DNA from 4 places in the Variovorax raffinosi genome. Region 1 is predicted to be linked to each of the others. Evidence: predicted binding sites of a transcription regulator. Region 1 holds the regulator's gene; each other region holds the start of a gene.
The links. Region 1 encodes LexA, which represses DNA repair genes until DNA is damaged. Its sites were predicted from a motif close to ACTGTATNNNNATACAGT; they were not measured.

Region 1 (7,025 bases):
CTGCAGGTTGAACAGCACTTCGAGCATGTTGGTCGGACCGTAGAGGTTGCCCATGGCCAGCGGGCCGCGCGGATAGCCCAGGCCCAGTTGCACCGCGGTTTCGAGGTCGGCCGGCGAGCACACGCGCTGCTGGCACATGTCGGTGGCGATGTTGACGATGGTGCCGATCACGCGCTGCGTGACGAAGCCGCCGCTGTCGCGGATCACGCTGACCGCCTTGCCGTCGCGTGCGAAGAGGGCGTGCGCGGCATCGCGGATGTCGCGGCGCGTGGCGGGGTTGGTGGCGAGCACGCGGCGCTTGGTGGCGGCGTCGTCGATCAGCATGTCGATGCCGATGGTGCGCGTGGCGTCCAGCCGTTCGACGGCGGCGACGGTGGTCACGTCGAAGCCCAGCGGCGCGACCAGGACCAGCGAATGCGGCGCGGCGGCGGCGCCGCTGTCGATCTGCGCGCCGAGCGTGTTGACCAGGCGCAGCAGTTCGGCACGGCGTGCGGCGCGCGGCGACACCCACACCGAAGGCGTGCCCTCGACCACGGGCGCCGGCGCCTCGGGCGTCTGCTGCATCACGCCGTCGGTGTAGCGGTAGAAGCCTTCACCGGTCTTGCGGCCCAGTGCGCCGGCCGCCAGGCGCTGCGCGGTGATCACGCTCGGGCGAAAGCGCGGTTCCTCGAAGTACTGGTGGTAGATCGACTCCATCACCGGATGCGACACGTCGAGCGCCGTCAGGTCCAGCAACTCGAAGGGGCCGAGGCGAAAGCCTGCCTGGTCTTTCAGGATGCGATCGACGGTCGCGAAGTCGGCCACGCCTTCGCTGACGATGCGCAGCGCCTCGGTGCCGTAGCCACGGCCTGCGTGGTTGACGATGAAGCCGGGCGTGTCTTGCGCTTGCACGGCGCTGTGGCCCATCTGGGTGGCGTAGCCGGCGAGTTGCTTGCAGACCTCGGGCGCGGTCTTGAAGCCCGCGACCACCTCGACCACCTTCATGAGCGGCACGGGGTTGAAGAAGTGAAAGCCCGCGATGCGTTCGGGACGCGCCAGCCCGGCTGCGATGGCCGTGACCGAGAGCGACGAGGTGTTGGTGACCAGCGTGGCCGTCGGGGCCACCACGGCTTCGAGTTCGCGGAACAGCTTGCGCTTGACTTCGAGGTCTTCGATCACGGCCTCGATGACCAGATCGCAGCCGGCCAGGGCCTGGATGGAGTCGACCGCCTTGACGCGGGCAATCTGGGCATCGCGCGCAGCGGCGTCGATCTTGCCCTTCTCTTGCAGCTTGTTCCATTGGGCGACGAGGGCTTCGCGGCCGCGCTCGGCGGCGCCGGCAAAGCTGTCGAGCAGCAGCACCTCGCTGCCCGCCTGGGCGGCGATCTGAGCGATGCCGCGACCCATGGCGCCGGCGCCGATCACGCCGATTCGGGTGTAGTTCACTGTCATTGGATGAAGATTTTCGCTGGTTGAGTGGTATCCGGGCCGCAGCGCCGAGAGGGGGCGAGGCGCGGCGGCAAGCTCCGATTTTGCAATCCCGCGCGGGCAGGGCGTGACGGGTTTTACGCGGAGGCGCGATTCAGGGCCGAACGCTGGCTGCGGTCGATGGCCGCGCTGAGGGCGATGGCGACCAGCAGCAGCGCAAAACCGACCCAGCTCATCCATGCCGCCGCGTCGTTGGCCAGCAGCCAGCCGCCCAGGGCCGCGCCCACCGCCTGGCCGGTATAGATGCCCGAACTGTTCAATGCCACGGAGCCCGGCGCGAGAGCGGGCGCCAGGCCCACCAGACGGGCCTGCTGGGCCGAGTTGGCGGCAAAGCAGCCCAGACCCCAGGGAATCAGCACCACGGCCAGCCAGGCGAGCGTGGAAGCCAGCGGCCACAGCAACAGGCTCAGTGCAATCAGCACCGTCGTGACCAGCACCATGCGCCCGGCGCCGATGCGGTCGATGAAGCGGCTGACCACCATGTTGCCCACCAGCCCGCAGGCGCCGAACAGGGCCCACATCACGCTCAGCGTGGTGGCATCGGCACCGAAGCTCTGCTTGAGGATCGGGCCGAAATAGCTGAAGAGCACGAACTGGCCCGCGCCCTGCAGCGCGGTGACCGAGACGATGCCCATCAGCACCGGGCTGCGCAGCACGCGCGACCACGCTGCCGCCGTCAGCGCGGCCGGGCGAATGCCTTGGGGAAGGGTGAGCCAGATCGACGCGGCGCTCACGACACTCAGCGCCGCAATCGCCATGAAGGCCATCCGCCAGCCCAGGTGGCCGCCGATCAGCGCGCCGATGGGCAGGCCCAGCACCGAGGCCATCGACCAGCCCAGGAAGACGAAGGTCACGGCCCGCCCGCGCTGGTCGGGCGGCACGAGCATGCCGGCGCAGGCGGCGGCCTGCGGCGTGAAGATCGCGGGGGCGATCACCGTGAGCATGCGCATCGGCAACAAGGTGCCGAAGCTCGGCATCAGCGCCGACAGGGCGTGTCCTGCGGCGTACCAGAGCAGGGTCAGGGCCAGCAACTGCCGGCGGTCCCAGCCTGCGACTGCAGCAGCCAGCAGCGGCGCGCCGATGCACATCACCGCCGCGGCGGCTGCGATCAGTTGGCCCGCGGTTGCGGCACTGACGGCGAGCGATGTGCTGATTTCATTGAGCGTGCCGGGCACGACCATCACGCCCGTGCCGATCACGAAGTTGCCGGCCAGCAGCGCCCAGAGGGCGCCCCGTGGCGCAGGCCGGCTCATGATTTCACCGCCGAACCTGCAGCGCGCCTGGATTCACGATGTTCGTGGGGTTGCCGTTGATGTAGCTCACGACGTTGTCGAAAGCCTGGCCGAAATAGCTCTCGTAGCTTTCCTGCTCGACATAGCCGATGTGCGGCGTGCAGATGCAGTTTTCCAGGCGCAGCAGGGCGTGGCCCTGCAGCGGCGGCTCGCTCTCGAACACGTCGATGGCGGCCAGCCCCGGGCGGCCGCGATTGAGCGCGGCAAGCAGGGCGTCGGCTTCGACCAGTTCGGCGCGGGAGGTGTTGACGAACAGCGCCGTCGGCTTCATGCGCGAGAGGTCTTCCAGCGTGATGAGTCCGTTGGTTTCTTCGTTCAGCCGCAGGTGCACCGACAGCACGTCGGCCTGGGCAAAGAATTCGTGGCGGTTCTGCGCCACCTGGAAGCCGTCGGATCGGGCCTTGGCGCAACTCGCTTCGCGGCCCCAGATCACGACCTGCATGCCGAAAGCCTGCCCATAGCGCGCGACCAGTTGGCCGATGCGGCCGTAGCCCCAGATGCAGAGCGTCTTGCCCTTGAGCACCGAGCCCAGCCCGAAGTTGGGCGGCATCGAGGCCGACTTGAGCCCCGATTGCTGCCACGCCCCGTGCTTGAGGTTGCTGATGTACTGCGGCAGCCGGCGCATGGCGGCCATGATCAGCGCCCATGTGAGCTCTGCAGGCGCCTGGGGAGAGCCAGTACCCTCGGCCACCGCAACGCCCCGCTCGGTGCAGGCCGTGACGTCGATGTGGCCGCCGACCCGACCGGTCTGCGAAATGAGCTTGAGCTTGGGCAGTTTTTCGATCAGCTGGCGCGAGATTTGGCTGCGCTCGCGGATCAGCACGATCACGTCGGCATCCTTGAGGCGAACCGACAGTTGCCCGATGCCCTTGACCGTGTTGGTATAGACCTTGGCCGCGTACGCGTCCAGCTTGGCGGCACAGCGCAATTTGCGCACGGCGTCCTGGTAGTCGTCGAGGATCACAATGTTCATGGCGTGCCATTGTGCCTCGCAGCATTGGGATGTCGCGCGTGTGAACGTTTGGATACCCGCCCCCGAAGGGGCTCGCAGGGGCGTTTGGGCTCAGTGCAGGCGTGTGGAGCGGGGCACCGTGCTCATGGTTTCCGCAGTCTCGAGCGCCGCGAGGCGGTCGAGTTCCGCGCACACGTCGGCCATGCGGCCGGAGATGACGACGCGGTTGCTGGTGCGTTGCGAGCCTTGCCGGTCGACCACGCGAACCACGCGCAATGGGCGCGCTGGTGCGGCGGCTGCCGTTGCCGACGCGGCGGCGTTGCCGGACCGGGTGGTGCAGGCGGGGCGCACCGCGACATAGCGCAGCCCCGCCGAGCTTTCGCTGTGATCGAGCGGGTCCCGGCGATGAGGGCGGCGAGCGGGCATCAGGCGGCTTGCGAGCGATTGCAGCGGCATCCAGAAATCAGCGATGGCGAGGAGGGCGATTCCCATGTGAACTCCAAAAAAATATGAGGTTGAACACAGGCAGGATTTCTTGAATCGGCCGCGACAGGGTGATGGCGACTTTGCGCCATACGCCCGCCACCTGTTGCGGCCGGATGAGGTGCTGCTGCGAGCAGGCCGCGCGGCCTACATCAGCATGGTGTTGCGGATGAGTCCGACGGCGAGGCCTTCGATTTCGAAAGGCTCGCCGGGCTGCACGATGATGGTCGGGTAGTCGGGGTTTTCGGCGTGCAGCTCGATCACCAGCTTGTTGCGCTTCAGGCGCTTGACCGTGACTTCGTCGCCAAGGCGCGCCACCACGATCTGGCCGTTGCGCGCTTCCTTGGTGGCCTGCACGGCGAGCAGGTCGCCGTCCATGATGCCGGCGTCGCGCATCGACATGCCGCGCACCTTGAGCAGGTAGTCGGGCTGGCGCTGGAACAGCGTGTTCTCGACGTAGTAGGTCTGGTCGATGTGCTCTTGCGCCAGGATGGGCGAGCCGGCTGCGACGCGGCCGATGAGCGGCAGCGCCAATTGCGCCATGCCGGGCAGCGAGAGCGAGAACTGGCCGCCTTCGCGATGGCGTGTTTCGTTGAGCGAACGCAATGCGTCGCCCTTGAGGCGGATGCCGCGCGAGGTGCCGCTGACGAGTTCGATCACGCCCTTGCGGGCGAGTGCCTGCAGGTGTTCTTCGGCGGCGTTGGCCGACTTGAACCCCAGCTCGTTGGCGATTTCGGCGCGCGTTGGCGGCGCACCGGTACGAGCGATGGCGCTCTGGATCAAGTCCAGGATCTGCTGCTGGCGGGCTGTAAGCTTCACGGCGAACTGCATATGTGGTTCCTTGCGGCACTGGCTATTTATCCAGTGCCTGTATTTTTAACCAGTTTTTAGAAGTTGACAAGCCATGGCCAATTCCCCTTTGCCCGAGTTGCGTCGCGTGGTGGTTCTGGGCACCGGCGGCACCATTGCCGGCCGGGCCGCCAGCAGTGGCGACAACATCGGCTACACCGCCGGACAGGTGGGGGTGGCCGATCTGCTGGGAGGCATCGAGGCGCCGGAGGGTGTGACGCTGGTGGCGGAGCAGGTGGCGCAGCTCGACAGCAAGGACATGTCGTTCGACATCTGGCAGAAGCTGGCGCAGCGCTGCGTGCATTGGCTGGCGCAGCCCGATGTGGCCGGCGTGGTGATCACGCATGGCACCGACACGCTGGAAGAAACGGCGTTCTTCCTGCATTCGGTGCTTGCGTCGGCCAAGCCCGTGGTGCTGACCTGCGCGATGCGTCCGGCCACTGCCTTGGCGCCGGACGGCCCGCAGAACGTGCGTGACGCCATCGTGGTGGCGGCAACGGCTGGTGCGCAAGGTGTGACGGTGGTTTGCGCCGGCACGGTCCACAGTGGTGTGGACATTCAGAAGGTGCACACCTACCGGCTCGATGCCTTCGCCTCAGGCGATGCCGGCCCGATCGGATATGTGGAAGAGGGCGCGGTGCGGCGTGTCAGGGCATGGCCTGAAGGTGCTGTACCCGGGGGCTCGAAAGCCCTGGACGCCGTGGGTCAGTGGCCCCGCGTCGAGATCGTCATGAGCCACGCCGGCGCAAGCGGTGCGCTCGTCGATGCGCTGCTGCAGGCGGGTGGCGCCGAGCCTGTGCGTGGACTGGTTCTGGCCGCGACCGGCAATGGCACGCTGCACCATGCGTTGGAAGCGGCAGCGCTCAAGGCGCAAGACAGTGGTGTTGCAGTGCTACGCGCCACGCGATGCGCCAACGGACGCATCCTGCCCAGGCCGGACGACCGGCTGCGCGATGCCGGCGCGCTCACGCCCGTGAAGGCGCGCATCGCGCTGATGCTGGAATTGCTGGGGAAATAAAAACCGCCGTCTCGACTTGTCGAGGGGCGGCTGGAAAGTCAGATCAACTGCTCAGTGCAGCCAGTGCACGTTGCGTGATTTCATCGACCGTGCCCACGCCCTTGATGGCGCGGTATTTCGGCGCGGCGGCCGGATCGGTCTTGGCCCAGGCCGAGTAATAGTCAACCAGCGGGCGCGTCTGCTGGCTGTAGACGTCGAGCCGCTTGCGCACGGTTTCTTCCTTGTCGTCCTCGCGCTGGATCAGCTCTTCGCCGGTCACATCGTCCTTGCCCTCGACCTTGGGCGGATTGAACTTGACGTGGTAGGTGCGGCCCGAGGCAGGGTGCGAGCGGCGACCGCTCATGCGTTCGATGATGTCGCCGAAAGGCACATCGATTTCAAGCACGTAGTCGAGCTTGACGGCTGCCGCCTTCATGGCGTCGGCCTGCGGAATGGTGCGCGGGAAACCGTCGAACAGAAAGCCACTGGCGCAATCGGCCTGTGCAATGCGTTCTTTCACGAGATTGATGATCAGGTCGTCGCTGACCAGCGCACCGGCGTCCATCACGGCCTTGGCTTGCAGCCCCAGCGGCGTGCCGGCCTTGACGGCGGCGCGCAGCATGTCGCCGGTCGAGATTTGAGGGATGCTGTATTTCTGGCAGATGAAGGCCGCTTGCGTGCCTTTGCCCGCTCCGGGCGCGCCCAGCAAAATTAGTCTCATGGTGTCCTCGGACGGTTCTTAGATTTTGTGTCGCGCCGAGCGTCGGCCCGAAGGCTGGGCAAGGCGGAATTGCATCGAGGATAGCACGCGTGCCAGTGAGGATTTTCCCTTGTCTTCACTCGGGCGACACCTCGCCTCAGGGGCCGGTTTTCGCTGCGAAGACCGCGCGCACGCGCGCCAGGTCTTCGGGGGTGTCGATGCCCGGTCCGGGGGCAACGTGGCTCACATGCACCGCAATGCGATGCCCATGCCACAGCGCGCGCA
Region 2 (7,025 bases), on a different contig from region 1:
CACGCCCTTGATGATCTCCAGCGCCAGCACCGCCTGCTTCTCGCGTGTCTCGGCCAGCTGCAGCAGCGTGGGCGGCACGTCCGCGACGCCGCTGGCGATCCACAGCGAGGCCACGCGCACTTCCTTGCCGTGCAACGCGCTGTTGTGCAGGAACACCTGGCCGGGCGGCAGCGGCTCGTCGAGACCGGGCATCGGAAGGTCGCGATCGCCGCTCAGCAGCGTGTCGTGGCCGTCGAGCAGCTGGTAGTACACATTGCCGGCGTTGTCGGCGCGAAGGATCTCGCGCGCCGGCTGCGAGAGCACGAACTGCGTCTGCCCGTCCTTCACCGTCACGAGTTCGGCCAGCGCCTTGACGTTGTGTTCCAGCGCGCGGTCGAAGGGCGCGTTGGCGATGCCCTGCGCCACCAGCCAAGTGACGCCGATGCTCACCGGCACCAGCAGCAGCAGCGGCGTGAGCATCCAGTCGAGGATTTCGCCGAACAGGGAGCGCTGGGCGCGCTGGAAGAGCTTCACTTGATTCGCCCCCAGGCCTTGCGCACTTCGCGTCGCTTCGCCAACGCCCTACCAGGGGCCATGCCTGCGGCCCGGCGAAGCCGGCTCCACGGCATTTCCCGCACGCAGGGGTACATCAGTTCTGGATCTTTTCGAGGCAGTAGCCCAGGCCGCGAACGGTCGCGATGCGCACCGGCCCCTTCTCGATCTTCTTGCGCAGCCGGTGGATGTAGACCTCGATGGCGTTGAGGCTCACCTCCTCGCCCCATTCGCAGAGGCGATCGACCAACTGGTCCTTGCTGACCAGCCGGCCGGCGCGCTGCAGCAGCACTTCGAGCAGGCCGAGTTCACGCGCCGACAGCTCGATCATCTTGCCGTCGATGGTGGCGACGCGGCCGGCCTGGTCGTAGACCAGCGGGCCGTGGCGGATCGCGTTGCTGGTGGTGCCCATGCCGCGCCGCGTGAGGGCGCGCACGCGCGCTTCGAGTTCCTGCAGGCTGAAGGGCTTGGCCATGTAGTCGTCGGCGCCGTGGTCCAGTCCTTTGACGCGCTCTTCCACGCTGTCGGCCGCCGTGAGCACCAGCACCGGCAGTTGCGAGCCGCGCGCACGCAGGCGTTTCAGGATCTCGATGCCGTGCAGGCTGGGTAGCCCGAGGTCGAGGATCAGCAGGTCGAATTCGTCATGGGTCATGAGCGCGGTGTCGGCCTGCGAGCCGTTCGCCACGTGGTCGACCGCCGCGCCCGAAGTGCGCAGGCTGCGCAGCAGGGCATCGGCCAGCACCTGGTCGTCTTCGGCAATCAGAATTCTCATGTGCCACCTCCGGCCGGTTCGGGCGCCGTGCTGGCGCCGCTCGCATTTGTCTCGTTCTCTCTCCCCCGGTGAAGTCTAGCCCGCCGTATAGGCTTCCAGTCCGATGGTTACCACGGTGGCAATGTCGTCGCCGACGCTGCTGCGGAACTCGCGCTCGGCCTGCGTCACCGCGCTGCGGAAGGCATCGAGCCAGGCCAGGCCGTCAGTGGTGAAGAGCACGCGGCGCGCGCGCGCATCGAGCGGATCGGGCCCGCGCGTGACCAGCCCCCAGGCCTCGCACTGGTCGACCAGCGCGCCCATCGCCTGCTTGGTCATGCCGGCGCGCTCGGCCAGCTCGGTCAGGCGCGAACCCTCGCGCGCCAGGTGCCGCGTGATGTGGACGTGCGCGGCGCTCACCTGGGCGCGCGCGGCAAGGTTCGACAGGGCCAGCGGCACGTCGAGGTCGTGCGCCATCAGCGCCAGCACGCGCTCGTCGAAGCGGCGCATGGCGTGGCCCAGCAGGCGGCCCAGGTGGGTCTGTCGCCAGGCATCGGAATCGGTCGGGAAGGCGGCTTCGGACATGGCGCCAAATGGTAAAGCAAACTGACCAAAAAATGGGTTTACTCAAACCAATGAGCCTCTACACTACTGTTCAAGCATCCAGCCTGTGGTTAAAAGCAGATGGGTGAAACCAGACACCAACCGTTGATTTTCAAGGAGATTTCCACATGGACGCAGTCGTCAAGGGCGCAAGTATCTCGGTCGCCAACAGTGAAAAGGCCAAGGCCCTGCAGGCCGCGCTGGCCCAGATCGAAAAGCAGTTCGGCAAGGGCACGATCATGCGTCTGGGTGAAGGCGAGGCGCTCGAAGACATCCAGGTGGTCTCCACCGGCTCGCTGGGCCTGGACATCGCGCTGGGCGTCGGCGGCCTGCCGCGCGGCCGCGTGATCGAAATCTACGGCCCGGAATCCTCGGGCAAGACCACGCTCACGCTGCAGGTCATCGCCCAGATGCAAAAGCAGGCCGGCACCTGCGCCTTCGTCGACGCCGAACATGCGCTCGACGTGCAGTACGCCCAGAAGCTCGGCGTGAACCTGTCCGACCTGCTGATCAGCCAGCCCGACACCGGCGAGCAAGCGCTCGAAATCGTCGACTCGCTGGTGCGCTCGGGTGCCGTCGACCTGATCGTCATCGACTCGGTCGCCGCCCTCACGCCCAAGGCTGAAATCGAAGGCGAAATGGGCGACTCGCTGCCCGGCCTGCAGGCCCGCCTGATGAGCCAGGCGCTGCGCAAGCTCACCGCCACGATCAAGAAGACCAACTGCATGGTCATCTTCATCAACCAGATCCGCATGAAGATCGGCGTGATGTTCGGTTCGCCCGAAACCACCACCGGCGGCAACGCGCTGAAGTTCTACGCCTCGGTGCGCCTGGACATCCGCCGCATCGGCACCATCAAGAAGGGCGACGAAGCCATCGGCAACGAAACCAAGGTGAAGGTGGTCAAGAACAAGGTCAGCCCTCCGTTCAAGACGGCGGAGTTCGACATCCTGTTCGGCGAGGGCATCAGCCGCGAAGGCGAAATCATCGACATGGGCGTCACGGCCAAGATCGTCGACAAGTCGGGTGCCTGGTACGCCTACAACGGCGAAAAAATCGGCCAGGGCCGCGACAACGCCCGCGAGTTCCTGCGCGAGAACCCCGAGCTGTCGCGCGAGATCGAGAACAAGGTGCGCGAGTCGCTGGGCATTCCGCTGCTGGCCGCCGATGCCGGGTCGGAACCTGAAAAGGCCGAGAAGCCCGCCAAGGCGCCGAAGGCCGACAAGGCAGACAAGAGCGAGTAAGTTGGTTCGGGCGCGGCCTGTCGCGGGCCGCGCGAGCGACGACCTGATCACGCATGGCTTTTGCAGCCCCTTCCCTCAAAGGCCGCGCGTTGCGCCTCCTGAGCCAGCGCGAGCATTCGCGTGCGGAGCTGGAGCGCAAGCTGGCCAAGCACGAAGAAGAGCCCGGCACGCTGGCCCGCGCGCTCGACGAACTGGCCGCCAAGGACTTCATCAGCGAGCCGCGTGTGGTGGCCTCGGTGCTGAACCAGCGCGCCGCCCGTTCCGGCGCGTTGCGGGTGCGGCAGGAGTTGCAGGCCAAGGGCATCGCGCCCGAGGCCATCGCCGAAGCGGTGGCCAGCTTGCAAGACACGGAAGTCGAACGCGCCACGGCGCTGTGGCGTCGCCGTTTCGACGCAGCGCCCGCCGATGCCAAGGAGCGGGCCAAACAAATGCGGTTTCTGCTGGCGCGCGGTTTTTCGGGCGCGGTGGTGGCCAAAGTCCTCAGGAGTGACTTCGATGAAGCAGACGAATGAAGACCTCGCCGTGCAGTCCCGCGTCGTCACGCAGCGTGTGGCCTGCGAATGGCGTCGCGCCTATGCGTTGGCTGCCGATCCGGCGCGTTTGCCTGATTGGGCGAGCGGACTGGCCAAGAGCGCGTTGGTTCGCCACGGCGACCACTGGATTGTGAAAACGCCCGAGAGCGGCGACGCGCACATGCGCTTTGCGCCATCCAACGACTTCGGCGTTCTCGATCACTGGGTCGCGCCTGAAGGTGTGCCCGAGGTCTACCTGCCGTTCCGGGTGATCGGCGTCGCGCCGGGCGCTTGCGAATTGCAGTTCACGTTGCTGCGCCAGCCGCACATGGACGATGCGGCGTTCGAGCGTGATGCGGAATGGATCGCGCGTGATCTGCAGGCGTTGCGGCATCTGCTTGAAGCTGGCTGACTCGGCCTTTTGAAGGCCGTTCACGAGCGGGGCGGGTTCGGGTTCATTCGGGGCGAGTGCGAATGACACCGGGTGCTCCCCTCCGCGAATGTCCCCCGCTTCGCTCCTCCTTTATTTCGCTGCGGGGAGCACCCGGCGTCATTCGCACATGGACGCGCTGCTGGTATGCAGCCGATCAACGACTGCTCTGTCCAGCGCTCACGTCGATACGGGGCTCTTTTTCGCGAAATAAAGGAGGAGCGAAGCGGGGGACATTCGCGAAAAAGAGCACCGTGTCGGCGTGAGTGCCGCCCTGAACAGCCGCACCCCAACTCCAAATACGCTCAGCCGCGCACCACCAGAGGTGTGAACTTGCGCCGCGCCTTGAGCTGATCGACATCCCATTCGATGCCGAGTCCCGGCGTCTCAGGTGCGACCGCATGCCCGTCCTCGATACGCAGACGGCTCGTAGTCAGGTCATCAAGCTGCGGGATGTATTCGACCCAGCGCGCATTCGGCACCGCCGCGCACAGGCTCACATGCAGCTCCATCAGGAAGTGCGGACACATCGCGATGTTGTGGGCTTCGGCCAGGTGCGCGATCTTCAGCCACGGCGTGATGCCGCCCACGCGCGCCACGTCGGCCTGCACGATGGAGCAGGCGCCCTGCTGGATGTATTCGGCGAACTGCGACGGGTGGTACATCGACTCACCCACCGCAATCGGTACGCTGGTGCTGGCCAGCAGTTGCGCATGCCCGCGCACATGCTCGGCCGGCATTGGCTCTTCGAACCACGCGAGATCGAGCGGTGCGTACTGGCGCGCGCGGCGAATGGCTTCAGCGACGGTGAAGCTCTGGTTCGCATCGACCATCAACTCGAAATCCGCGCCGACCGCTTCACGCACAGCCGACAGGCGCGCGATGTCTTGTGCGACATGCGGCTTGCCGACCTTGATCTTCGCGCCGAGAAAACCATCGGCCTTGGCTGCGAGCGTCTGCTCGACCAGTTGCGCCGGCTCGATGTGCAGCCAGCCGCCTTCGGTCGTGTAGACCGGCACGCGCGACTGCGCACCGCCGGCCAGCCGCCACAGCGGCAGGTTGGCGGCACGCGCATTGCGGTCCCACAGCGCGGTGTCGATGGCCGCCAGCGCCAGGCTGGTGATGGCGCCGACAGCAGTGGCGTGCGTGTGGAAGAACAGGTCGCGCCAGATCGCTTCGTACTGCTGCGGATCGCGCCCGATCAGACGCGGCACCAGGTGGTCGTGCAGCAGCGCCACGATGGACGAGCCGCCCGTGCCGATGGTGTAGGTGTAGCCCGTGCCCACCGAACCGTCGTCGCAGCGCACCGTGACCATCACGGTCTCTTGCGTCACGAAGGACTGGATGGCGTCGGTGCGCTTGACCTTGGGCGCAATGTCGATCTGCGCGATCTCGACCTGGTCTATCTTCGCCATGGTCATCAGCCTGCGTTGCGCGTCACTTCGACCGGCAGGTCGGCGCCGTGGAACTTCTTGTAGATGGTGTTCAGCTCGCCGCTCTTGAGCTGCGCCTTCACGAAGTCGTCCAGCTTGGCCTTCAACCGGGGCTCGTTCTTGCGCAGGCCGATGGCCATCATGTTGATCTTCATCGTGAACTTCGGCTCCATCTGCTTGGCCGGGTTCTTTTCGTTGATGGTCTTGAGCAGCGGCGGCGCGGTCGCGAAGATGTCGGCCTGGCCGCTGATCACTGCCGTGATGGAGGTGGCGTCGTCATCGAAGCGCACGATCTGCGTGCCGGCCGGCGCGGCCTTGGTGAGTTCCTGGTCGTTGGTGGTGCCGCGCGTGGCAATCACCTTCTTGCCGGCCAGGTCGGCGGGGCCGGTGATCGTCATGCTCTTCGGCGCGCCGACCACGGCCAGGATGGCGGCGTAGGGAATCGAGAAGTCGACCACCTTCTCGCGCTCGGGCGTGACCGACATGCTCGAGATCACGATGTCGGCCTTGTCGGTCTGCAGGAACGGAATGCGGTTGGCGCCGTTGGTCTGCACGATCTCCAGCTCCACGCCCAGGCTCTTGGCCAGCAGGCGCGCGGTCTCGACGTCGGAGCCGGTGGCGTTGAGCTTTTCGTCCTTCAGGCCGTAGGGCGGCACGGCCAGGTCGATGGCCACGCGGATCTTCTTGGCGGCCGTGATGGTGTCGAGCTGGTCGGCATGCGCCGCGCCACCGATGAAGGCGAGCGGCAGGGCCAGCGCGATAGCTGAAAGCAGTGCGCCGCGGCGCTGGGCAAAGAGAGAGCGGGTCATCGAAGGTCTCCTGGAGTTGTGAAGGTGGGCGCCGGGGCTCAGAGCCCGGTGCCGAGAAAATGCTGCAGCTCGGGCGTCTGCGGGTTGCTGAGGATGCTGGCGTCGCCCTCTTCCCACACCAGCCCCTGGTGCATGTAGATGATCTTGTCGGCCACGCCGCGCGCAAAAGCCATCTCGTGCGTCACGAGGATCATGGTCATGCCTTCGGACGCGAGCTGTTCCATCACCTTGAGCACTTCGCCGGTGAGCTGCGGGTCGAGCGCGGAAGTCACTTCGTCGAACAGCATCAACTGCGGCTTCATCGCGAGCGAGCGCGCGATGGCCACGCGCTGCTGCTGGCCGCCCGAGAGCTGCTCGGGGTAGGCATCGGCCTTCTCGGCCAGGCCCACGCGCTCGAGCACTTCCATCGCGATGGCGTTGGCCTCGGACGCGCCGATCTTCTTGACCGACTGCGGCGCGAGCGTGATGTTCTGCTTGACCGTGAGGTGCGGGAACAGGTTGTAGCTCTGGAACACGATGCCCACGTCCTTGCGCAGCGCGCGCAGGTTCAGCGACGGGTCGTGCACTGCGTGGCCGCAGCACTGGATGGTGCCGCTGTCGATGGTCTCCAGCCGGTCGATGCAGCGCAGCGCGGTGCTCTTGCCCGAGCCGCTCTGGCCGATGATGGCGACCACCTGGCCGCGCTGGACCGAGAACGACACGCCCTTCAAGACAT
Region 3 (7,025 bases), on a different contig from region 1:
GTTCTTCGTCATCATCCTGCGGCTGCCATGGTGCTTTCGCTGCGCGCCTTGTAGAAGCGCAGGATGTGTTCCGCGCCGTCACCCAGCAGGAACTGCAGGACCGGGTCGGCATACCAGTTGAAGCGCGTGCTCACCCGCCATGAGACGTCGATGCGCAGCTCGGTGCCGCCGTTGCGTGGTGTCAGCGTGTAGGTGGAGTCGCGCAGGTCGAAGTACTGGCCGCCGATCATCACGTGATCGTCGAGCGCGCCGGCGGGGAAGGAATCAGGCGTGAAGCGGTAGCGCCACTTCAGCACGCGGCCGGGCTGCCAGTCGGTGATGAGTTCGTCGAAGTGCACGTTCTTTTGCCACTGCACCTGACGCACGCGGCCTTCGGGCGTATCGACGGTCACGCCGGACACCGGCATCGGCACGCCGATGCGGTAGGCCCAGGCATCGCCGACTTCGCTCGGGCGGATGTCGCGTGCATCGTTCAACTCGTGCCACACGCGCTCGGCGGGCGCGGCGATGAAGAGCGTGCGCGAGGTGTAGGAAAACTGGTCGGGGTCGGGCAGTTGCGGCTCGATGGCGCCGAGTATCAGCGGCAGCATCGCGAAGCTGTACAGCGCGGGCTTGGGCCAGTTGGTGATGCGGCACACGATGCCCATTGCAAGGCCGCCGACGCTGCCCATGATGGCGAACAGCGGGATGATGACGATCGCGCAGATCAGGCCTTCGATGAAGATCGCGAGGGTGCCGGTGACGAACAGCGCCGTGGAGACCCAGGGCGCCCAGAGGTAGTAGCCCCAACTGCGCCGTTCGATGCGCTCGGCCATGTAGACCGTGACCGCGCCGCAAAGCGAGGGCACGAAATAGACGAAGGCGCCGAGCATGGGCGAGAAGCGATGGCCCGGTCCGCCGCTGAAGGCGATGCGCAACAGCAATGCCACCGCTGCGCCGGCCAGCAGGGGCCAGAACCAGGCGAAGGGCATGCGGCGGCGGGGTTCGTCGGTCGGCTCACTGTCATCGGGTGTGGCGGGCGCGAGTTCGGACAGGCGGGTGTCTTCGTGTTCTGTGCTCATGGGCTTTTGTGCTCCTTTGTCGTCTGTTTTGTTGCGTTGTGTTTGACGGTTGTTGTTCAGGGCGACGCTCCCGCCGACACGGTGCTCTTTTTCGCGAATGTCCCCCGCTTCGCTCCTCCTTTATTTCGCGAAAAAGAGCCCCGTATCGGCGCGAGCGTTGGACAGAGCGGTTGTTGATCGGCTGCACGCCAGCAGCGCGTCCATGTGCGAATGACACCAGGTGCTCCCCGCAGCGAAATAAAGGAGGAGCGAAGCGGGGGACATTCGCGGAGGGGAGCACCTGGTGTCATTCGCACAAGCCTTGAACGACAGCACCAAAGACTCACGCGCTGCGAGTAGCAGTCACCATCCCGTAGTCGAAGTCGCGCCAGAACATGCCCAGCGCCAGCGCGCAGTAACTCGCCACGATGTGCTTGCGGCGCCAGGGGCTCAGCTGGCCGCGCGCCTTCCAGAGTTCGGCCAACGTGAAGCGCGTGGCCAGCACGGGAATGTGCAACGCACTGGGCGCGATGCGCCAGCGCAGCGACTTGAACTGGATGTCCTCGAAGCCGTTGTTGCGCAAGGCTGCAGTGAAGTCTTCACGCACGGCCAGCGTCGGCACGGCCCAGCTGTCGGCCCACAGGCGATGCAGCCAGCCGGCGACGCGGCCGGGCTTCTTGCGCAGCAGGAAACCGTCGATCACCACCAGCCGCGCGCCGGGCTTCAGCAGGCGCGCGGCCTCGCGCACGAAGTCGACCTTGGCGGTGCCCTCGGCGTAGCAGGCGCTTTCGAGGGCCCAGGCGCCATCGGCCTGCGCGGCGGGCAGGCCGGTGCGCGTGTAGTCGGCCTCGATGTGCGCGACGCGATCGGCCACGCCGGCCCTGGCGTCGAGCCGTGCGGCGATGCCGTTCTGCACCGGCACGTTGGTCACGGTGACCGCGTAGAGCGAAGCGTCGTCGCCGACCAGCGTGCGCGCGGTGGCGCCGGCGCCGCAGCCCAGGTCGAGCACGCATCGGCGCTGCGAATGGCTTGCCGGTTCATCGAGCCTGAGCGCCCGTCCGACCATGCGGTTCATCTCCACCAGCATGCCTTCGCGCCGCAGCGGGTTGAGGCCCAGGCGCCAGAAGCCGAAGTGCATGTTGTAGCTCGGGCTCCAGGCGCTGTAGTCGACGGCGACCTCGGTGAAGTAGTCCTGCGTGTCTTCGCGTGTGATCGACGAAGTGGCCGACGAGGCCATCGCGGGCCGTGCTGCTTCGGACGTGCCGGGCATGCGGAAGTCGGGCTGGAAGACGTTGGGCATCGAGGCTCCTTCGGACGTTGGTTTCTTGTGATTCCCTGGGGGCGTGACAGCGTGATTCGTTCGTTCGCTTTTCAGATGCGGCAGTTGCTGTCATCTGCGCAGGTGGCCGGCGCGATGGCGCCACGCCCCACGAGCCGTGCGACGAGCCAGCGCGGCAACCGGTAGCGGTTGCGCGCGAGCCCGGCATAGGCGCGGTCGGCCAATGCGCCGACGAGCGGCAGGTCGAGCAGGAAGCCGCCGGCCGGCAGGCCCACCGCTGTGCGGCAGGCGCGAATGGCACCGACGCCGGACAGCACGCGGCCGCTGGCATCGACTGCATGCATCGCCGTCATCAGCGCTTCACGCGAGGCCGGGCCCCCGGAGAAATCGGCGGGCGAGCAATCGATGAGATCGAGCCGGCCGGCCGCATCGCGTGCCTTCATGGCACCCATTTCGGCCACGCAGAGCGGGCAGGTCGCGTCGAAGTAGACGGTGAGCGGGTACGTTGTGAGGGCGGCGCTGGACATGATGTTCTTTGTTCTCGATATTTCAGTTGAAACAGAAATTGATAGGCAAAAAAAGAGAACTCAGATCATCGGCAGGCTGGCGTGGTGCGCGTCCGGGTCTTCGCCCTTGCCACCCTTGTCCGTGGGTGCCGCATCGCCGCGCACGAACTTCTGCACGCTGGCACCCAGCGTCAGCACCTTGTCGAGCGTGCCGGGCGACAGCCGCAGCATCTCGTCGGCCCAGGTCGCGAGCTTGTCCATGAGTTCCATGGTGGAGCGGATGCGGTCCTGCGCGTCGGCCGGTTCCTTCTGGAAGTCGGGGCTGGTGACCAGCTCGCGCAGCATGCGGACCGTGGGGTCGAACTCGCGTTCCTTGCGCTCGCGCACGACCGTGCGGAACAGCTCCCACACGTCGACGCTGGTCTCGAAATAGTCGCGACGGTCGCCCATGATGTGGGTGATGCGCACGAGGTTCCAGGCCTGCAGCTCTTTCAGGCTGTTGCTGACGTTGGAGCGCGCAACGCCCAGCGTGTCGGACAGCTCTTCGGCATGCATCGGCTTGCCGTGGGCGAAGAGCAGGGCGTGGATCTGCGAGACGGTACGGTTGACGCCCCACATGGACCCCATTTCGCCCCAGTGCAGGACGAACTTGCGTTGAATGTCGGTGAGTTCCATGGCCGCGAGTTTAGGATTTCCTATATTTCTGTCAATAGAGAAATGTAAAAACGCAGTGGTGTTGGTGAATCGGTGGAATACTGTATGAATAAACAGTAAATTCCATCCAAAGGATTTGCCATGCCCGCTGCCCAGGTTCCCATTCACATCATCAAGGGCCGTGGTGCGGCCACTCGGCTGGCGCACCGTTTCTCGAAGGACGAGCGCAATGCCTTCGACGACGGCTGGGGCACGCTCGAAGAAGGCGTGGCCGAAGCCGAAGAGCTGATGCCGATTGCGACCGAAGTGCGCTTCGAGGACGTGAAGTCGGTGCTCACCGAGAACGACTCGCCCGACATCTACTTCGACCGCGCGCTCAACCCTTATCGCGGTTGCGAACACGGTTGCATCTACTGCTTTGCGCGCCCCACGCACAGTTACCTGAACCTCTCGCCCGGGCTCGACTTCGAGACCAAGCTGATCGCCAAGCGCAACATCGTCGAGGTGCTGCGCGCCGAACTCGGGCGCAAGAACTATCGGCCGAGCCAGATCGCCATCGGCACTGCCACCGACTGCTACCAGCCCATCGAGCGCGAACTGCGGCTCACGCGCTCGGTCGTCGAGCTGCTGAAAGAAGTGCGGCATCCCTTTGCGTTGGTCACCAAGTCGAGCGCGATCGAGCGCGACCTCGACCTGATCGCGCCGATGGCGGCCGAGCATCTGGCCGCCGTGTACATCACGATCACCACGCTCGACGGCGAGCTGGCCCGCAAGCTGGAGCCGCGCGCGGCCGCGCCGCATCGGCGACTGCGCACCATCCGCACGCTGGCCGAGGCCGGCGTGCCGGTGGGCGTGAGCGTGGCGCCGCAGATTCCCTTCGTCACCGAAGACATGGAGCATGTGCTCGAAGCGGCGTGGGAGGCCGGCGCGCGCCGTGCCTTCTACACGGTGGTGCGGCTGCCGTGGGAAGTGGCGCCGCTGTTCAAGGAGTGGCTGGCGCTGCACTACCCGCAGCGCGCGGACCGCATCATGGCGCGCATCCACGAGATGCGCGGCGGCAAGGACTACGACGCCGACTTCGCCACGCGCATGAAGGGCAGCGGCCTGTGGGCCGACCTGATCCACCAGCGCTTCCAGAAGGCGACGAATCGCCTGGGCTTCAACCGCGAGCGAATTCCGCTCGACCTCACCGCGTTCCGACCACCTGGCGCTGTGGGGCAGGGCAACCTGTTTTGACGCTCGCAGGCCGCCGGTCGCGCGCGCAAGCTCACTCCATCGTGGCGCCCGAGTTGCGAACCAGTTCCGCAGCCTCGGGCATCTGTTTTCTGACGAACAGCCAGTATTCGTCGATCGACAGCGGCCTGGCCGCAAGCGCGCCCTGGTCGGCGAACTGCTTCTGGATCTCCCGGCTCTCGATGGTCTTGATCAGCGCGGCGTTCAGCGTGTTCAGCGCGGGGCGCGGCGTGTTGGCGGGCGCGACGAGCCCGTACCAGCTGTCTGTGTAGAAGCCTGCCACTCCCGCTTCCTCGAAGGTGGGTACGTCGGGCAGGGCAGGCAGACGCTGCCGGGCCGCCACGGCCAGTGCACGCAGCTTTCCCGAATGAACGAAAGGCGTCGCTCCGGTGGTGATGATCATGTCCACACGGCCCGCGATCAGTTCGACCATCGCCGGGGCGGTGCCCTTGAACGGTATGTGCGTCATATCGGCGCCGGTGAGCTTCCTGAACATGGCGGCGGCCATGTGCTGCGAAGAGCCGACGCCGGCCGAGCCGTAGTTCAGCTTGCCCGGGTTCGCCCGCGCGAACTGGACGAGGTCGCGCACCGTGTGGAACGCAGACGCCGCGGGCACCAGCAAAGTCCCGGGCGACGTGCTGATCATGCCGACGGGAGCGAAGTCTTCCATGGGGCTGTAGCCGAGCTTCGGGTACAGCGCCGAGTTCCACCCGTGCGATGCAACCGTGGCGAGCATGAGGGTGTAGCCATCGGGCCTGGCCCTCGCGGCGAACTCGGAGCCGATGTTTCCGCCCGCACCCGGCCGGTTGTCCACGATGAACTGCTGACCGAGCAGCACCGACATCCGCGCGGCGATCGGCCTGGCCACGTTGTCCGCCGGGCCGCCGGCCGGCCATCCCACGACCAGGGTGATGGGGCGCGTGGGGTAGCCGGTCTGTGCGCGGACGCTCGCATGCGCTGCGCCGAGGCTGGCAAGGGCCACGCAGACCTGCCTGCGATTGAATCCGGAGGTGGTTTTCATGTTGTCTCCTAATGCGAACGCAGGTCCGCCAGAAATTTGCGTGCGCGCTCGGTGCCAGGGTTGGAGAAGAAGCTCGTCGGTGTGCCGGTCTCCAGCAGGCAACCCTGGTCCATGAACCAGACCCGGTCTGCCACCTCGCGCGCGAAGTTCATCTCGTGCGTCACGCACATCATCGTCATGCCGTCGCGTGCCAGCGACTTCATCACCTGTAGCACCTCGCCGACCATCTCGGGGTCGAGCGCGCTCGTCGGCTCATCGAAGAGGATGGCCGGCGGATCCATCGCAAGGGCCCGGGCGATGGCCACGCGTTGCTGCTGGCCGCCCGACAACTGGCCCGGGAATGCGTCCGCCTTGAAGGCCAGGCCCACGCGCTCGAGCAATTCGAGTGCGCGAGCCCTGGCCTGTGCGCGCTTCTGCTTGCGAACGTTCACGGGGCCCAACATGATGTTCTGGGCCACCGACAGATGCGGAAACAGGTTGAAGCTCTGGAACACGAAGCCCACGTGGCTGCGAAACCTGTTGATGTCGAGCGACGGCGCATTCACGTCCTGGCCGTCGAAACGGATGGTGCCGCCCTGTATGGTCTCCAGGCGGTTCACGGTGCGTATCAGCGTCGATTTGCCGGAGCCCGAAGGGCCGCAGACCACGACGACTTCGCCCTTGCGAACCTCCGCGCTGATGTCGTTCAGTGCGCGGTAGTCGCCATACCACTTGTTCACGAGATCGAAGGCGATGAGGGCGGGAGTGGGGTTCGAAGACATGTTCATGCGGCTTGCTCGGGTGCGATGGGCCCGGCGGCAGCGGGCGCGAGACCCGTCGCCTGCCGGAGGGTGCCTTCGCGCCGTGTGGCAATGCGGCGCTCCAGGAAGCGTGCCAGCCGCGTCAGCGAGAAGCACAGGCAGAAGTAGACGGCCGCAAGAATGAAGTACACCTGAAACGGCTGCGTCATGAGCGAGCTGTTGATCTGGTTGGCCGAGAACGTCACTTCGTTCACGCTGATCACGTAGCCCAGCGAGGTCTCCTTGATGGTGGAGACGAACTGGCTGACCAGCGCCGGCACCATGTTGTAGAGCGCCTGCGGCAGCACGACCTTCGTCATCGTCTGGATGTAGCTCAGCCCCACGGCGCGCGCCGCTTCGGTCTGCCCGCGCGGCAGTCCCTCGATGCCGGCGCGCACGATCTCCGCCAGGTAGGCCGCCTGGTAGATCACCAGCGTGATCACCATGGTCGTGAAGCCGCTCACCATGCGCCCGGTCAGCACGGGCACGAAGAAATAGACCCAGAAGATGAAC
Region 4 (7,025 bases), on a different contig from region 1:
TTTTCCCACTGGATGACGGAGCGGTCTTTCATCGACGCCTTCTCGACCGGCACCAGCCGCGTGAGCTTGGTGTGGGTGAGCACGAAGCCGCCGACGTGCTGGCTCAGGTGGCGCGGGAAGCCCTTGAGCCGCTGCGTCATCTCGATCCACTGGACCAGCTTGAGTTCGTCTTCTTCCACGCCGACGCGCTCGGCCGCCTGCCGCAGTTGCTCGCCGAGCACGGTGTCGTCGAACCAGTAGTGGTCCTTGGCGAACTCGTCGATCAGCCGTTCGTCGATGCCGATGGCCTTGCCCACGTCGCGCAATGCGCTGCGCGAGCGGTAGCAGATGACGACGGCGGCGATGGCGGCGCGTTCGCGGCCGTATTTTTTGTAGATGTACTGGATGACGTCTTCGCGCCGCTGGTGCTCGAAGTCGACGTCGATGTCAGGTGGCTCGCGGCGCTCACGGCTAAGAAAGCGCTCGAACAGCAGCGTGCCCTTGTCGGGGTTGATCGCGGTGATGCCAAGGCAGTAGCAGACCGCCGAATTGGCCGATGAGCCGCGGCCTTGACAAAGGATGTCCTGAGATTTTGCGAAACGCACGATGTCTTCCACCGTGAGAAAGAACATCTCGTATTCGAGTTCGATGATCAGCCTCAGCTCTTTGTGCAGCTGCATGCAGACACTCCCGGGAATGCCCGAGGCGTACCTTTCGACCGGGTACATCTTCAATGCGCCCTCCCAGGTCTTGCGCACCAACGTCTGCGCGGCGGTTTCGTTGTTGCCCACCATCTCGAGCGGGTACTTGTAGGTCTCCCGAATCACCTTCGGATCGAACCTGCACCGCTGCGCCACCACCAGCGTATTCGCCAGCATCTGCGGCAGATAAAGCCCGGCCAGCCGCATCCGCTGCCGCAGATGCCGCTCGGCGTTCGACTCCAGCGCAAAGCCGCATTCGGCCACGGTCTTGCCTTCGCGCACGGCCGTCAGCACGTCATGCAAAGGCTTGCAGGCACGCACATGCATGCGCACATCGCCGGCCGCCACCAGCGGAACGCCGGCCTGCTCGCCCGCCTGCATCAGCGTGACGAACCACAGGTCGTCGTCGAGTTCGTTGAACAGCTCCATCGCCAGCCAGAGGTTGGTGCCGTAAAGCGCCTTGGCGGCCATCAGGTCTTCATGCAGCGTGGCGACATCCACCGCGCCGCCGGGAGCGCGATGCGGCACGAAAAGAACCTGGCAGTCCTGCAGCGAGGCCACGTTGCTTTCTTCCCAGCTCACGCGGTATTGGCCCTTGGGCAATTCGGTGTTGCGCGCGGCGGTGATGAACTCGCAGAGGTTGCCCCAGCCCTCGGTGTCGTTCGCGATCACCACGAGCTTGAAGCGCTCGAAACGGAACTCGCTGCCGAACAGCAGTCTGAAATCGGGGTGGCGCGGAATCGGTGGCTCGTCGGGGTGCTCGCGTTCGTACTCGTCCAGCTTCGCAGGCAGGTCGCGCAACGCGACATGCGCACGCACGATGCCCGCCACCGAACATTCATCGGTGATCGCCAGCGCCGAGTAACCCAGGTGGTAGGCGCGCTCCACCATGTCTTCAGGCATCGATGCGCCGCGCTGGAAGCTGAAGTTCGTGAGGCAGTGCAGCTCGGCATAGTCGGGCAAGCCCGGCACCGGCCTGAACCGCTGCGGCAGCACATGCACCTTGGCAGGCATGAGCGCCCGCATCTGCTTGCCGCTGGGATCAGGCATAGAAGCCCTGCAGATACCAGCGCACTTCGCCGGAAGAAAAGCGCGCGGCAGGCCGCTCGCGAAAGATCCACACCAGCCCGGCTTCGGGGCTTTCCGCGACGTAGTAGTCGCGCATCGCGGGCTGGCCGCCGTCGTCCTTGTCGCCCCACCAGCCGGCTTCGACGCGCTGCGGTCCGATCAGCTTGCTCAGCGGCCCGCGATAGCACGGCCGCTCGCCGTCCATGTCGAGCAGCAAGGGTTCGGGCAGCAGCCACGGCGGATAGCTCGCATCGGGTTGCGAGGCCGCGGCCTTGGCATCCTTTCGGACCTTCTCGGGCGCCTTGTCTTTCTGCAGCGCGGGCCGCCATGCCTGCTTGCGCTCCGGCCGGTGGTCGGCCTGCGCCGAGGGCACCAGCACCTGCTGCGCGCCGAGCCGCACGCTGAGCCGCTCGACCATCTCGTGCAGCTTGTCGCCCTTGCGGTTGTCTTCCGGCAGAAAGCTGGTGCTGGCACCGGCCCACGGATCGGTTTCGAGGGTGCGCAGCTTCAGCCAGCTCGCGGGCGCGGCCAGCGTGGTGAGCGCCAGTTTTTCGGACAGCAGGCGGCGCAGGTGCGCCATGTCTTGCGTGGGTTCGGCGGTGCGCACGGTGACCTGTTGGTGCGGCGGCAGGTTCACGCCGTTGAAGCGCTTGAGGTCGAGCGTCCATTGCAGCTCGAGCGCACGCGCGCCGCGCTGGCGTGCGCGCAGCCAGAACTGCAGCGTCGTCAGCAGGCGGTTGGCCGACCACATCAGCTCGGGCGCGGTCTCGGCCAGCGCGGGCAGCTCCAGCTTCTGCTCGAACACGTCGGGCAGCGTGAGCCAGGTGTGGCTTTCGGGGCGCAGGCCCCAGGCCATGTCGAGCGCTTCGCGCAGGCCCGCGCCAAAACGCCGCGTGAGGCCGCCGCGCGGCAAGGCGGCCACGTCGCCCCAGGTGCGGCAGCCGAGCCGCGCGAGCAGGTCGAGGTGGGCATGCGCGGCGCTCAGGGTGTCGAGCGGCAGGCGGCCCGGAATGTCTTTCGGGCGTTCCTCGTTGCGCGAGAACAGGCGCAGCCGTGCCAGCGCGATCAGGCTGGTGGCGCCCTGCGCGCCCAGCATGCGCGCATCGGGAATGGGGTTGGCGGCGAGCAGCACCCGCATCATCTGCAGCCGCCCGCCCCACAGGCGCTCGCAGGCGGAGACTTCGAGCATCAGGGCTTCGTCTTGCCAGGCGACATGGGGCGTGTATTGCAGCGCCCACCAGCCCAAGGCCTCGGGCGTGGGCAGGGGCTGTGCGTCAGGTGTGTCGGGCGCGTCGGCGTCAAGCGACCACCGCAATGCGATCCAGTGCATTGGGGCCTCCTTTCCACGCGTCGATGCGCACCACGGTGGCCGACGACGCCGCGTCACCCACAGGCACCGTGCCCAGTTGCTGCAACCGCAGCCTGCGCCGCAACCGGGCGGCGGCCAGCAGCGCGGTCATGCGCTCGTTGCGCGCGGGCAGCATCACCGGCGAAGCCAGCGGCGGGCCGCGACGCTTGAGGATGTGCAGCTCGATCTGCGCGCTGTCGCTCTCGCAGCGTTCGACCTGGATGCGAAGCCGCGCGGGCGAGGCCGACTGCGCCACCGCCTCGGGCCGGCACACGAACAGCAGCACCTCGTGCTGGGCGGCAGCCAGTTGCAGCCGCCGCAGCTCGGCCACGCGCGCCTGCGGCAGCCAGGCCACGACGGCGGCCACGTCGGCGCAGCGCAGCGCCTGCTCGCAGGCCCACAGCCGTGCGGGCGCGGCATCGCTCTTGACCCACATCAAGGCCTCCACCGGCAGGCCCTGCGCCGCGAGCGAGGGGCCGCAAGGTTCATAAGGCGCGCCGATCAGCACCACCGGTCCGCCGCGCGTTTCCACCGCCTGCGCCAGCGCGGGCAGCAACAGCCGCCAGACATGGGCCTCGGGCGTGCCCTGCAGCAGCTCGGTCATGGCGCCGACCGGCCAGCCGCCGCCGGGCAACTGCGCATCGAGCGCGGCATGGCCGGTGGCCGTGACCTGCGCGTCGGCCAGGCCGAGTTCGTCGGCATGCCAGACGCCACGGCCTGCGGCAGCGGAAAAGGAGTCGAGGAAAGGAAGGCCCATGATTGCACCGTTAACTGTATTTTTATACAGTATTTCATGGGTCGCAAGAAAGAAGATGTTTTTCTTCCTCGCTTGGCTTTTCATATTCCCATGGCTCATGCCAAGGCGCCCAGAAGTCGTTTGAGCCGGGGCCGTGCTTTCGCTCCAATGCCAGGCAAAGGAGCCCCGCATGAACCACCCCACCGTCACCGCCGGCCTGAACTACCTGCAGCCTTCCGCGCTGCGCCCGTTCAGCTACACCTTCCAGCCGCCACCCGACACACCCTGGGAAAGCGGCAGCTACGAGTTGCGCCCCATGCCGATCTCGGATGCACGCGCCGCCGCGATGCCCACCGACATCGAGCGCGAAGGTTTCGTGCTGCGCGATGCGCCCACGGCCGTGGCCGACTTTCTCGACGATGCCGAGGTCACGGCCGTCTACCACCGCGAGGCGGCCGAACTGGCGCTGCAGGTGACGGGCGGCGCGCGGGCCTACGTGTTCGACCATCTGGTGCGCCGGCGCGAAGCCGACCGCGCCGCCTTGAGCTTCGGCCGCCGCGCGAGCGACGGCAAGGCTGCTGCCAACGGCCGCATCCACAACGACTACACCGAGGAATCCGGCCGCCGCCGGCTGGCCATGGTGCTGGCCGACCCTGGCGCGGCCGCGGCCGTGCGGCGCTATTGCATCGTCAACGTCTGGCGCTCGATCAAGGGCCCGGTGCTCGACACGCCATTGGCCGTGTGCGATGCACGCTCGGTGATGGCGAAGGACCTGGTCAGCGCCGAGGTGCGCTACCCGCGCCGCACCGGCGAGATCTACCTGGCGACCCATTCGCCATCGCACCGCTGGTCGTATTTTTCGGCAATGGACCGGCACGAGGCGCTGGTCTTCAAGCAGTACGACTCGCAACTGAGCGGCGTGTCGCGCTACACGCCGCATGCGGCCTTCGACCACCCCGATGCGCCCGCCGACGCGCCGCTGCGCGAGAGCATCGAGGCCCGCTGCCTGGTGGTGTTCGAATGACGCCGCACACACGCCCCATGCTCGATTTCTGGTTCGACTTCGGCAGCAACTACAGCTACCTGAGCGTCATGCGCATCGAGGAAGAAGCGGCACGGCATGGTGTCGACATCCGCTGGCGGCCCTTCCTGCTCGGGCCGATCTTCCGCTCGTGCGGCTGGGAGTCGTCGCCCTTCGTGCTGCAGAAAGAAAAAGGCGACTACACGTGGAAGGACATGGCCCGCCAGTGCCGCAAGTACGGCCTGCCGTGGCAGCAGCCGACCAGCTTTCCGCGCCCGGCGGTGCTGCCGCTGCGCATCGCGCTGGTGGGTGCCACGCAGCCGTGGATGGGCGAGTTCTGCCGCCGCACGATGGCGATGAACTTCGCGCAAGACCGTGGCATCGACTCGCCGCAAACCATGCATGCGCTGCTGAGCGAGCTGGGCCTGCCGGCGCACCGGGTCATCGATGAAGCCCTCTCAGACGCCAACAAACTGCGGTTGCGGCGACAGACCGAAACCGCTGCCGAGAAAGGCATCTTCGGCGCGCCCACCTTCTTTGCCGGCGACGAAATGTTCTGGGGCAACGACCGCCTCGACGAAGCGATGGCGTTCTGCAAGCAAGCAGGCTCAGGCGCCGCCTGACCGCTGTTGCCGCTGCGCCTCGGCCGCCAGCCAGGCCGCTACATGGCGCACTTCTTCGCGCGGCTCGCCCTCGGCCTGGATCAGCCAATAGGCATGCCCCGATGACTGGGCCGGCTCGGGCGCGGCCACGCGCACGAGGCGCTTTTCGTCGAGCAGCGGCTGGATCAGTTCGAGCCGCCCCAGCGCCACGCCCTGCCCGGCCAGCGCCGCCTGGATCAACTGGTCGTACTGGTTGAAGTGCAGCACCGCCTGCGGCTTGGCATCGGCCCAGCCCACCGAGGCCAGCCAGTCGCTCCACTGCAGCCACGGGTGCTGCGGATCGTCGAACGCCAGCAGGCACAGGCCCGACACGGCCCCGGCCGAGCGCAGCGACTTCAGGCCCAGCGAAGGGTGCGCCACGGGTGCCACCGTTTCGCCGAAGAGCCGCAGCGCGCCGGCCGGTGCGAGCGCGGGCGTGGTGTAGCGGATGGCCAGGTCGATGCCTTCATTGCGCAGGTCGGCCAGCCGGTTGTTGGACGACACGCGCACGTCCACGCCCGGATGCAGCTTCTGCACATGGGCCAGACGCGGCAGCAGCCAGAGCCCGGTCATGCCGATGCTGGCGCTGAGCGTCACCGGGCGCTGCTCGCCCGCCTGGCGGATGCCGCCCATCACCTCCTGCAGTTGCTGCACGGCGCCGTCGGCACTGCGAAAAAGCCGCTCGCCCTCGGCGGTGAAGGAGATCGAGCGATGGCCGCGCACCAGCAGCTTCACGCCAAGCTGCGCCTCGAGCGCATGCACCTGCTTGCTGACCGCCGACTGCGTGATGCACAGGTCTTGCGCCGCGAGCGAGATGCTCATGCGCCGCCCCACCGCGACAAAGCCCCGCACCAGATCGAGCGAGGCCATGCGAAGGAGCGAGAGTGGCATTCCCATGATGAATATGAGAGCGGATTCTCATGCAGCAGGTGCCGCGCCACAACCACAGAGCGATTTACCCGCCGGGAGCCGCGCCTTAAGATGATTTATTAACAGTTTGTGACCATGACACACAAAAAGATTCATCTGCTGGCTTCGGCCTTGGCCGTGTCTGCCTTCGCCCTCCTCGGCCTGTCGCCCGCCGCGCAGGCACAGACCAAGCCGATCCTGATCGGCCAGACCTATGTGAAGACCGGGCCGCTGGCCTCGTTGTCGACCGAACCGCTCATCGGCATTCGCGCCATGTTCACCGCGCTGAATGCGAGCGGCGGCATCAACGGCAGGCCGGTCGAATTGCGCCAGCTCGACGATGCCTACGACCCCGCCAAGGGCGCCGAGAACGTCAAGGCCTTCGTCGGCGACGGCGCGGTCGGCATCCTGATGCCCATCGGCACGTCGTCGTCGGTCGGTGCGCTGAAGGCGGCCAACGAACTCAAGGTGCCCGTCGTCGGCCCGTACACCGGCGCGGGCCCGGTGGTGAAGTTTTCCGAATACGGCTTTCCGGTGCGCATCAGCTTCGACGAGGAGTACAGCCGCATCGTGAACCACCTCTTCACCATCGGCCTGTCGCGCATCGCCTTTGCGCACAACG

Region 2: recA (recombinase RecA) is a predicted target of LexA. The motif match lies at 1,930-1,947, and genes of this name have one in related genera.
Region 3: ACSFB7_RS29675 (PA0069 family radical SAM protein) is a predicted target of LexA. The motif match lies at 3,580-3,597, and genes of this name have one in related genera.
Region 4: imuA (translesion DNA synthesis-associated protein ImuA) is a predicted target of LexA. The motif match lies at 3,867-3,884, and genes of this name have one in related genera.

What each region holds. Positions count from the first base shown of each region.
Region 1 covers NZ_JBPJZR010000003.1:261,180-268,204, reverse strand. Annotated here, with positions in the region: gene ACSFB7_RS12335 (3-hydroxyacyl-CoA dehydrogenase) at 1-1,431, opposite strand, end outside; gene ACSFB7_RS12330 (MFS transporter) at 1,545-2,720, opposite strand; gene ACSFB7_RS12325 (D-2-hydroxyacid dehydrogenase family protein) at 2,725-3,732, opposite strand; gene ACSFB7_RS12320 (hypothetical protein) at 3,823-4,203, opposite strand; gene lexA (transcriptional repressor LexA) at 4,342-5,025, opposite strand; gene ACSFB7_RS12310 (asparaginase) at 5,099-6,061, shown strand; gene adk (adenylate kinase) at 6,105-6,761, opposite strand; gene kdsB (3-deoxy-manno-octulosonate cytidylyltransferase) at 6,898-7,025, opposite strand, start outside.
Region 2 covers NZ_JBPJZR010000004.1:201,956-208,980, reverse strand. Annotated here, with positions in the region: gene ACSFB7_RS15095 (sensor histidine kinase) at 1-513, opposite strand, end outside; gene ACSFB7_RS15090 (response regulator transcription factor) at 629-1,303, opposite strand; gene ACSFB7_RS15085 (MarR family winged helix-turn-helix transcriptional regulator) at 1,379-1,864, opposite strand; gene recA (recombinase RecA) at 2,011-3,126, shown strand; gene recX (recombination regulator RecX) at 3,180-3,638, shown strand; gene ACSFB7_RS15070 (SRPBCC family protein) at 3,622-4,050, shown strand; gene ACSFB7_RS15065 (mandelate racemase/muconate lactonizing enzyme family protein) at 4,374-5,483, opposite strand; gene ACSFB7_RS15060 (transporter substrate-binding domain-containing protein) at 5,489-6,310, opposite strand; gene ACSFB7_RS15055 (amino acid ABC transporter ATP-binding protein) at 6,349-7,025, opposite strand, start outside.
Region 3 covers NZ_JBPJZR010000012.1:190,045-197,069, forward strand. Annotated here, with positions in the region: gene ACSFB7_RS29650 (DUF4166 domain-containing protein) at 1-12, opposite strand, end outside; gene ACSFB7_RS29655 (SRPBCC domain-containing protein) at 12-1,061, opposite strand; gene ACSFB7_RS29660 (SAM-dependent methyltransferase) at 1,384-2,340, opposite strand; gene ACSFB7_RS29665 (thiol-disulfide oxidoreductase DCC family protein) at 2,412-2,846, opposite strand; gene ACSFB7_RS29670 (GbsR/MarR family transcriptional regulator) at 2,907-3,500, opposite strand; gene ACSFB7_RS29675 (PA0069 family radical SAM protein) at 3,621-4,715, shown strand; gene ACSFB7_RS29680 (Bug family tripartite tricarboxylate transporter substrate binding protein) at 4,747-5,733, opposite strand; gene ACSFB7_RS29685 (amino acid ABC transporter ATP-binding protein) at 5,742-6,494, opposite strand; gene ACSFB7_RS29690 (amino acid ABC transporter permease) at 6,497-7,025, opposite strand, start outside.
Region 4 covers NZ_JBPJZR010000008.1:26,997-34,021, forward strand. Annotated here, with positions in the region: gene ACSFB7_RS22675 (error-prone DNA polymerase) at 1-1,730, opposite strand, end outside; gene ACSFB7_RS22680 (Y-family DNA polymerase) at 1,723-3,078, opposite strand; gene imuA (translesion DNA synthesis-associated protein ImuA) at 3,047-3,853, opposite strand; gene ACSFB7_RS22690 (CmcJ/NvfI family oxidoreductase) at 4,023-4,856, shown strand; gene ACSFB7_RS22695 (2-hydroxychromene-2-carboxylate isomerase) at 4,853-5,476, shown strand; gene ACSFB7_RS22700 (LysR substrate-binding domain-containing protein) at 5,462-6,385, opposite strand; gene ACSFB7_RS22705 (ABC transporter substrate-binding protein) at 6,500-7,025, shown strand, end outside.